Regions from separate parts of the Maritalea sp. genome, predicted to be linked through region 1. Evidence: predicted binding sites of a transcription regulator. Region 1 holds the regulator's gene; each other region holds the start of a gene.

Region 1 (3,277 bases):
GATCTGACTTAACAACAAGGCCGCCCATTGGACGGCTTTTTTGGTTGTCTGGGTATCGACTATGTCTGCCGAAGAAAAAACACTTCGGGATTTACGAAATAGTTTTCGTCGCATACCGTTGGGTCATGACAGACCATAAATCTCAAGCTTTTGCCAAAGAGTTCGAACTACTTTATCGCGAAATCTATGCCCGTTCAGTTCGGCGCGTACGTGATAAACGTCATCGGCTATCACCCACAACCGTTGGCTTCTTAAGCCACCTGGCGATGACCGGCCCTATGACACTTTCTGAGTTATCAGTACATTTTGACCGTGCTCAGTCAACTCTTAGCGAGATGGTCGAGCATCTCTGCGCAAAAGCCTATATCGAAAGGCAAAGAGAACCTAATGACGGCCGCAGATTTCTGATTTGGCTGACAAAGGAGGGGCAGCTCGCGTTACGGGAGGCCCAAACTGTTCTCGACTTAAATCAGCTAGCATCCGCTGGCGAACTGCTTTCTCAAAAAGACCAAACTGCGCTGATCAGCTTACTAGGCGCATTGCACTCAAATCTTTCCAAGCAATCTAACAATGAGGAACCAAACAATGGATGAGAAATGCCAAAGTTGCGGAATGCCGATGGAAACAGGGATATATTGCCAGCATTGTGTCGATGAGGACGGCCAGTTACAAGACTTTGACACACGTTTCGAGCGCATGGTTGGCTGGCAGGTCAACAAAGGAAGCCCTCGCGCTCAAGCAGAAGCCGAGACACTTGAATATATGGCGACAATGCCAGCTTGGGCAGATCACCCTCGTGTTAAACAATCTTGAATTTCAAAACCCCGGCGCTGCTTATTTTTTGGGCAGCGCGATGCCCCCAGTCCATTATGCAGACGTGGCAAACTTTTCGTCAAATGAATAACCAGCACCGCGTACTGTGCGAATGGGGTCTTTGGATTTTCCGCGATTGATTGCTTTGCGCAAACGGCCCACATGCACATCAACGGTGCGTTCATCAACATATACGTCATGCCCCCAAACGCCATCCAACAGTTGCTCGCGACTATATACGCGGCCAGGGCTTTGCATGAGATATTCAAGCAAACGATATTCGGTTGGGCCAAGATGTACTTCTTTGCCCAACCGACGAACCCTATGAGTTTCGCGATCTAGCTCAATATCGCCAGACTTCAAGCTATTGGACATAAGGGTGGGGTTCGCGCGACGCAAATGAGCTTTCACCCGGGCCAGCAATTCGGGAACCGAAAATGGCTTCACGACATAATCGTCTGCGCCAGTTGCAAGACCACGCACACGCTCTTCTTCTTCACCACGCGCCGTCATCATAATGATGGGCACCCGGGACGTTTCTTCGTGCGAACGCCAACGCCGGCACAATTCAATTCCAGACAGCCCTGGCAACATCCAATCCAACAGGATCAAATCTGGCAGTTCTTCTTGCAATTGCAAGGTCGCCTCATCGCCACTTTCAACTGCGGCAACACGGTAGCCTTCTGCTTCCAAATTATAGCGAAGCATAACCGCTAGGTCGGCCTCGTCCTCAACGATTAAAATGAAGGGAGCCATAATCGATATTCCATTTAGAATTGAAGCAAGCCTTAGAACAACGCTCTAAAACGCTAATTCAGCTGCACTTTGCCAGATTCAACATCGTAATAGAGGTTTTCGCCGGTCTTGAGATAATAGGCGGCCTCCGCGATATTGGTGGCATGATCACCGGCGCGTTCGAGGTTTTTGGCACAAAACAAAAGGTGCGCACAGTCTGTAATGTTGCGCGGATCTTCCATCATATAGGTCAAAAATTCCCGGAATAGAGAGACATACAAAGCGTCCACTTCGTCGTCGCGGCGGCAAACATCCAGCGCAATTTCGGCATCTCGCGTTGTAAAGCTATCGATGGAGCGCTTAATTTGGCTCAATGTCAGGTCCGACATGTGCCGGATGCCATTGTAAAGCTGCTTGGAAATGCGTTGGCTATCAATATGTTTTACGCGACGGGCCAAGTTTTTCGCGATATCCCCTACCCGCTCCAAATCAGTTGCAACATGAATTGCAGAAACGATATGACGCAAATCTCCAGCCATAGGCTGTCGGCGAGCGATCATTGAAACCGCTTTCTCATCGATATAGCGCTGCATATCATCAACGGCTTTATCGCCCTTTGATGTTTGTTTTGCTAGATCGTGGTCGACCCGGATTAGCGCTTGAGTTGCATTCGAAATCGCAACTTCTACCATGCCGCCCATTTCAGAAATCGCACGGGTCAGTTCTGTAAGCTCTTCTTCGTAAGAAGATACAATATGTTCGTTCGTTGCGTTGGCCATTTTCTTGCCCTTTCGCCGCTAATTTAACCGATCCGACCCGTGATATAATCTTGGGTTTTCTTATGATGCGGATTTGTAAAAATCTGCTCCGTCGGACCTTCCTCGATCAATTTTCCGAGGTGAAAAAATGCTGTTTTTTGACTCACCCGCGCAGCTTGCTGCATAGAGTGGGTCACAATTACGATGGTAAAGTTTTCACGCAACTCGTCGATCAATTCTTCAATAATCGCGGTCGCGATCGGATCAAGTGCGGAACAAGGTTCATCCATCAAAAGAACCTCAGGTTTTGTTGCAATCGCACGCGCAATACAAACCCGTTGTTGTTGACCGCCAGAAAGGCCAGTACCTGGCTGGTCCAAGCGGTCTTTAACTTCTTCCCAAAGTCCTGCACGACGAAGTGAAGATGTTACCAACTCATCAAGCTCGTCTTTTGAGCGGGTCATGCCATGAATACGAGGGCCATAAGCCACATTCTCATAGATCGATTTCGGGAACGGGTTTGGTTTTTGAAAAACCATTCCAACCCGCGCACGCAACTCTACCACATCGATAGATTTGTCATAAATGTCTTGGTCTTCAAGATTGATTTGACCAGACACTTTACAAATATCGATGGTGTCGTTCATGCGATTTAGGCAACGCAAAAAAGTTGACTTGCCGCAACCAGATGGGCCGATCAACGAGATCACTTGGTTGGCAACAATGTCCAGATCAACGTCAAAAAGGGCCTGTTTTTCACCATAGTGAACACAGACATTTCTGCCGGCCATCTTGATGGTCTCATCGCCTGTTTGCACATTTGGCTGCAAGATATCGGTCGCTACACTCATTTCGAACCTCTAAAATTAAGGGCAAACACTGGCTTTACCAGCGACGCTCAAATCGTTTACGCAGCACAACTGCAATGGCGTTCATGGCAATCAAAAACGCCAGCAGCACCATAATGGCTG
Region 2 (3,277 bases), on a different contig from region 1:
CCGGTCTCGCCATCGCATCCATTGTGGCGCGAAAGCTGGCTTGCGAGTCTATTGCGAGGTCGGAAAAACCTGAGTGAAGAGTTTGAGTTTGCATCAGTCGTCTCCGCGCACAAGAGTGAAGAAGTCGACTTTGGTGGCTGCCGCTTCTTGTTTGGATTTTGTGGTTTTGTCATCCAGCAATTGGGCGCATGGGGCGATGATGTCGTTTTCCACCTGAGGTTTAAGCGCCGGATTTTGCCAAGCTGCATCGAAAAATGCGCTAATGGCTGCTTTGCGTTGATTGCGACCATGGCAATAGGCGTGGCCTATCTCACCTGTATCAAGGGTGACGGCGGCACGGGTTACACTAATTTCGCCCAAATTAAATGGAGCCCCGCCGCCGCCAATGCGCCCGCGCGCCATCACCAGTCCGGTTTCTGGCTTGCGGGCAAACTGCCAATCTGGCTTGTTTGCGAAGGAATTATATTTTTCTTCAAGCAGATCTGCGTCCGTATGGGCGAGTACTTTCATAACCCGCTGGCGTTCGATCTGTTGTTGCGCTGTGTCAGTCATATTGCTGTTGCACTTTTCGCTGTTAAAGGTGCTGGTTCTAAATTTCGAGGCAGTGGATATCAGGTGATGTGATATTTGTCTATATTAAAAGTATACATTTGTATACAAATATTAGTATAGGCTATTAAGGTGCAAAATTATTGCGTTTGAATGACAGTTGGAAAATGAGTTCTGTATGAGCGGTGTAAAAGAGATTGAACGAGGCAGGGGCGTTTCCCTTTGGCGGCAAATTGCGGAGCGTTTGCAATCTGATGTTGCAGCGGCAGTTTATCCGGCAGGTAGCCAATTGCCGACGGAGTTGGAACTTGCGCAAAAATATGGCGTGAACCGGCACACGGTTCGCCGCGCCATTGGTTCATTGTCAGAGACCGGCATTTTAAGTGCAACACGGGGGCGGGGCACCTTTGTTGCAGAACGTACGATTAGTTATCCCATTTCGTCCCGCACGCGTTTTTCAGAAATTGTTTCCTCGAACAAACGCCAGCCCGGTGGGCGTTTGATCTCTTCTGGGGAGGAGGCCGCGAGTGCTGAAGTTGCGCAGCGGCTTTCGATAGAAGAAGGTGTTTTGGTCACGAGGGGGGAAACCCTTCGAGTGGCCGACGGGAGACCTATTACTGTTGGAACCTATTGGATCAATAAGAAACTGATCCCAAATTTTATCGCTGACTATGCCGAATTGGGTTCGGTTAGTGAGGTGTTTGAACGGGCGGGGTTTAGTGAATATCGCCGGCAAAAATCTTGGGTTGCCGCCATTCCGGCAAGCGCGCATGACGCCGCGTTAATGCAGGTACCGGTCGGGGATCCTTTGTTGGAAGTCTATAGCGTCAATGTTTCCGAATCGGGACAGCCCTTGCAATATACAAGGGCACGTTTTCGTGGGGACGTTGTGCAGCTTGAAGTGGAGAACTAGACTTTTCAGTTTAAAAGTCTAGTTTGTTAGTCATTCACAGAACTGACACATAAACGACATTTTTATGTAAAGCAGCATCGTTAGGTAGGGCGCAAACAAATTGTAAGGCGTCCATAAATGCTCAAGCTATCTGGTGTAACACGTCGCTTCGGCGAAAAAACTGCGGTTGGCGATGTCACCCTTAATATCGCTGAAGGCGAAATGGTTGGGGTGATTGGTTCTTCGGGGGCAGGCAAGTCGACCTTGTTGCGCATGATCAATCGATTGATCGATGTAAGTGACGGCGAAATCGCATTTGATGGCCAACAAGTGTCATCTTTAAAGGGGCAACCCCTCCGTGATTGGCAACGCGATTGCGCGATGATTTTCCAGCAGTTCAACTTGGTGCCGCGTTTAGACGTTCTTACCAATGTGATGTTGGGCCGTCTTAATAGACGCAATACATTTTCTTCTCTTATCAAACATTTTGGCGAAGACGAGCAGCTGATGGCGCTTGAAGCGTTGGAGCGTTTGGGTATTGCGCAAACAGCCGTGCAACGCGCCGGAACGCTTTCAGGTGGTCAACAGCAACGCGTTGCGATCGCGCGCGCCCTTGTTCAATCGCCAAAAGTTATCTTGGCTGACGAGCCCATTGCTTCTCTTGATCCCAAGAATGCTCAGGTGGTGATGGATTCCCTAAGAGCCATCAATGAAGATGATGGCATCACGGTCATTACCAACCTGCATACATTGGATACAGCGCGCAACTATTGCGAGCGTATTATTGGCATGAGCCAAGGCAAAGTGGTTTTTGATGGTGGGCCAGATGATCTCACCACAGAAGCCGCGCAACAGATTTACGGTGCTGACGGTCTGAAGGATGCTTTTTCAGAAAGCATGACCTCGACGTCCATCGATTTGCCAAGTGGCAAAAAGAAAAAACCAAATTCACCAGTTTACGACGGCTCTGAAGGTCACGTCACCCTCAACTGAGCTAAATGGCCGTCGCAAAGAACGACCGATACGCATCCTCAAAGGAGAACCCACATGAATGCGATCCGTACCCTTACTGTTGCAGCTGTTGTTGCTGCTTCATTCTCAACTTCTGCTATGGCGCTCGACACTTTCCGTGTTGGCATTCTTGGCGGCGAAAACGAAGCTGACCGTCTTCGCAACAACCAGTGCCTGATCGACCTTTTGCCATCAGCAATTGGCGTTAAAGAAGTTAAATTGTTTCCAGCTGCTGATTATGATGGCGTTATCCAAGGCCTTCTTGGTGGCACATTGGATTATGCTGAGCTTGGCGCTTCTGGTTATGCTGCTGTTCACTTGAAAGACGAAAACGCTGTTGATCCAATTTTGACAACGCAGCAAACTGACGGCGCAACTGGCTATCACTCTTTGATGCTTGCTCTTGTTGATAGCGGCATTGAAAATATCGCGGACATGAAGGGCAAGCACCTTGGTTTTGCTGACCCCAACTCAACTTCTGGTTTCCTCGTTCCATCTGTTGCATTGCCTAAAGAATTGGGCATGGAATTGGACGAGTATTTCTCTGAAACATCATTTAATGGTGGTCACGAGAATAACGTTCTTGCGGTTCTTGACGGCAAAATCGACGCTGGTGTGACGTGGTCATCAGGTGTTGGCGAATATTCTGAAGGTTACACTTCAGGCAACGTGCGTAAGATGGTTGATAAAGGCCTTCTTGACATGGAAGACGTTAAAGAAATCTGGCGTTCGCCTTTGATCCCGAACGGCCCAATTGTTGTTCGTAGCGATCTTGATGCAGACGTTCGCGCAAAATTCAAAGCGTTCATGATGGCGTTGCCAAAA
Region 3 (3,277 bases), on a different contig from region 1:
GCGCCCGCTTTGCCGATGGCCAATGTTCCTACGGGGATACCCGCTGGCATTTGCACAATTGAATAAAGGCTATCAAGGCCTTTCATGGTGCGGCTTTCCACCGGAACGCCAAATACGGGAAGATAGGTCAAAGCGGCAATCATGCCCGGCAAGTGCGCTGAGCCACCTGCGCCAGCGATGATGGTTTGAAAACCGTCATCAGCAGCAGATTTCGCGAAATCATACATGCGGTCGGGGGTGCGATGCGCAGAAATGATGCGCGCTTCATAAGGGATTTCGAGTTGATCAAGCGTCTCAGCGGCATGGCGCATTGTGGCCCAGTCAGATTGACTGCCCATGACGATGGCAATTGGCGGGTTTAAAGGCATGTTAGCCCTCTCGCATTACGTCAAAAAGGGCGTTTAGCCTACCTTGAGGCATTGAGCAAGGGGCCAGAAGTCTAATTCGGGCGAATCATTGATGCAATCAGCCAAGTTTGGCGATATTGCATCCAACGAATGCGCGGGTTATTGCATTGCTATGAACACAGCACCATTTCCTGAACCGCATATCCTAAACAGTCACAAACTGAGCAACCCCCAATTTGTGGAAAGTACGGCTTTTGGCGATATTTGGCGTGTGAAGGCGTCAGATGGCACGGCCTTGGCGCTTAAAATTTACGGTCCACGCGGCATGCGCAATGAGGCAGGGGGATTTGACTTTCTGCGCTCCCGCAATGGGCTTGGTTGCGCAAAAGTTCATTTTGCGGATCAAAAAATAGCGCTTTTGGAATGGTTGGATGGTGCGTCTTTGGGCGATGTTGCGCGAAATGGCGACGATCAATCGGCCAATACTGTATTGGTTGAAGTTGCCAACAAAATCCATTCGGTAAACCCAAAAGTTGAGTTTGAACTGCGAACTGTTGATATATGGTTTGAAGCGCTGTTGGGACTAGCCATGTCACCCAACGCCAATCCGAATGGTGTGCGTGCGATGAGACAGGCGCAACAATTGGCCAAGCTCGCTTTGGCCGAACAGGAAGCTCCTATGCCGCTGCATGGTGATTTGCATCATGAGAATGTGCGGCTTGGCACGCGCGGATATTGTGCGTTTGATGCGAAAGGTGTTGTTGGGGAAAAGGCATTTGAATTGGCGAATGCATTTCGCAATCCGCGTGGCATTCGCGAGATTGTTTATGATCGGACCAGAGTTGAAGCTTTGGCCGATTTTTGGTCGACAGCGTTTGGGGTGGAACGCTTCAAGTTGGTTCGCTGGGCGGCGGTAAGGTCGGCGCTTTCGATTGCGTGGCGCTGCAAAGATCGCACATTTGTTGGAGATGATGAGATTGAACTACTGGATATATTGCTCTCTGCTGCTGATCAGCACTAAGCAATAATGTCAGGCAATAAAATATGCTCGAGTTCGATAATTCTGTCTTTTAGCGTGAGCTTTTTCTTTTTTAGACGTTGCACCAGCATGGGGTCACTTTGCCCAGAATGGGTGAGCGCGTGGATAGCGGCGTCCAAATCTTTGTGTTCTTGACGTTTGGACGCTAATTTTAGTCCCAATCCAGCCCGTTGTTCGGGGGTAAGTGGCATCATGTGGCAATTCGCCTTTTGAATGTCTTTTGCGTCTGTTCGTTGAAAATACTCAATAATACAAATGTTTTCACAAAGATTTAATTGTAATCCCAATTCTTGCAAATGCGATCAATTTCTTGATTGGACAGTGTGACGGTTTTTTGACACACTACCAGTGTACTTACAGAGAAAGGAAGCCTTCATGACAACTACTTCCCACCTCAACGCGCTGGAGCGCCGTCATGCTACGCTTGACGATGAGATCCTCCACGAATCGCAGCGACCTGCTCAAGATGAGCTGAAAATCGGTCTGCTCAAGCGCAAAAAACTCGAACTGAAAGACGAGATATCGCGATTGCAAAATCGAACGCGACAATAGGTGAGAATAGTACTTCTTTTTAGTATCAAGTTGAGTTGGGCCACGAAGATTTTCGTGGCCTTTTATTTTGCCTATATGAAACTCAATACCCCGTCATAGATGAGCTTGAGCGCTAGGATAAACGCCAACACATATGCCATTTTGTAAAATAGGTCCGTAGAGATACGCCGAACCAAATAGACGCCCAACAACATGCCAAGAATTGCAACGGGGATGAGGGACGCTGATCGCACAAGGTTGGAGACCGACAATTGGCCCAAAAATGCGTAAGGGATTAGTTTTGTAGAATTCACCACAGAAAAGAAGACGACCGCGGTTCCGGCGTAAAGCGTTGGTTTTAAGCGCTGTGGCAACATGTATATTTGATAGGGTGGGCCGCCCGTATGGCTGACAAAGCTGGTAAAGCCAGCAAGGCTCCCCCAAAACCATCCCCAAGGCTTTGAGGGGTGAAGGCCAGCCAAGGTTTTGCGCAAAGGCAACCATTCATCAAGGCAAAATATCACGGTGATCACACCGATCATCAGTCGAACTGTGCCTTCAGAAATATATGCAAAAAACACCCAACCCAGCAAAATGCCAATTATTGCACCCGGCAGAAGAATTTTAAGGTTGGGCCAATGGACCTCTCGTCGATATGCGATAAGGCCGATCACGTCCATGGCCAACAAAACGGGCAGCAAGATGCCCACGGCTTCTCGCACAGGCATGGTGAGGGACAATAAGGGTACGCCGACAAAACTAAGTGAACTCACCAAACCAGATTTGGACAGCGCAACAAGAAAAACAGCGAGAAAACTGATCCCAATGACAAATGGGTCGATGGTGGAAAAGTCAAAGGACATGTGGGAAATTCGCTTTTGTGGAGTGGATTGGCAGCAAACTAAACCAATCTGGTTGCACCACCAAGTGTTTGATGGCTAAATCCGTCCTGATCAGAAGGGTAGTTTTATGGGTAGTTCGGTTTCGCTAGTGGCGCGCAACAAAAGCGCTAGGGCGATCACTCAATTGTGGGACGACGTATCGATGTTCGAGACGTCCCCATCCATGCCGACGCTTAAATACCCACCTCACTTCACTTTTGCGATGTTTGAAGACATTTCTGGTGCTGAAATTAAACGTCAATTGGGAGATGTGTTTTTAAAAGCGACACCGGTGCGTATTCGGTTTAGCAAAATTCGATTTTTCGATGGAGACCCCATGGTGGTGTGGACCGCACCCAGCGATATTTCACGACTGCAAGCCTTGCACCATGCAGTTCACTCCAAAGTGGACGCAGCCCTGTGCCGTGCGAATTATTTGCCCGGCAGTTGGACACCTCATTGCACATTGGCGACCCAAA

What was found. The regulator PhoB, encoded in region 1, activates phosphate uptake and scavenging genes when phosphate is short. The targets are predictions, from matches to a motif close to TGTCATNNANCTGTCAT.
Region 2: the regulator PhoB is predicted to act here: its motif matches at 1,505-1,521, upstream of phnC (phosphonate ABC transporter ATP-binding protein).
Region 3: the regulator PhoB is predicted to act here: its motif matches at 1,710-1,726, upstream of ACSHWX_RS05480 (YdcH family protein).

What each region holds. Positions count from the first base shown of each region.
Region 1 is NZ_JBPOEU010000006.1:11,630-14,906, reverse strand. Features, by position in the region: gene ACSHWX_RS04505 (hypothetical protein) at 1-7, shown strand, start outside; gene ACSHWX_RS04500 (MarR family winged helix-turn-helix transcriptional regulator) at 126-593, shown strand; gene ACSHWX_RS04495 (hypothetical protein) at 586-813, shown strand; gene phoB (phosphate regulon transcriptional regulator PhoB) at 868-1,569, opposite strand; gene phoU (phosphate signaling complex protein PhoU) at 1,623-2,327, opposite strand; gene pstB (phosphate ABC transporter ATP-binding protein PstB) at 2,351-3,157, opposite strand; gene pstA (phosphate ABC transporter permease PstA) at 3,192-3,277, opposite strand, start outside.
Region 2 is NZ_JBPOEU010000014.1:61,998-65,274, forward strand. Features, by position in the region: gene phnH (phosphonate C-P lyase system protein PhnH) at 1-94, opposite strand, end outside; gene phnG (phosphonate C-P lyase system protein PhnG) at 94-552, opposite strand; gene phnF (phosphonate metabolism transcriptional regulator PhnF) at 728-1,462, shown strand; gene phnC (phosphonate ABC transporter ATP-binding protein) at 1,580-2,434, shown strand; gene phnD (phosphonate ABC transporter substrate-binding protein) at 2,489-3,277, shown strand, end outside.
Region 3 is NZ_JBPOEU010000007.1:44,713-47,989, reverse strand. Features, by position in the region: gene purE (5-(carboxyamino)imidazole ribonucleotide mutase) at 1-368, opposite strand, end outside; gene ACSHWX_RS05490 (aminoglycoside phosphotransferase family protein) at 460-1,368, shown strand; gene ACSHWX_RS05485 (YdcH family protein) at 1,365-1,580, opposite strand; gene ACSHWX_RS05480 (YdcH family protein) at 1,762-1,938, shown strand; gene ACSHWX_RS05475 (sulfite exporter TauE/SafE family protein) at 2,010-2,780, opposite strand; gene ACSHWX_RS05470 (2'-5' RNA ligase family protein) at 2,887-3,277, shown strand, end outside.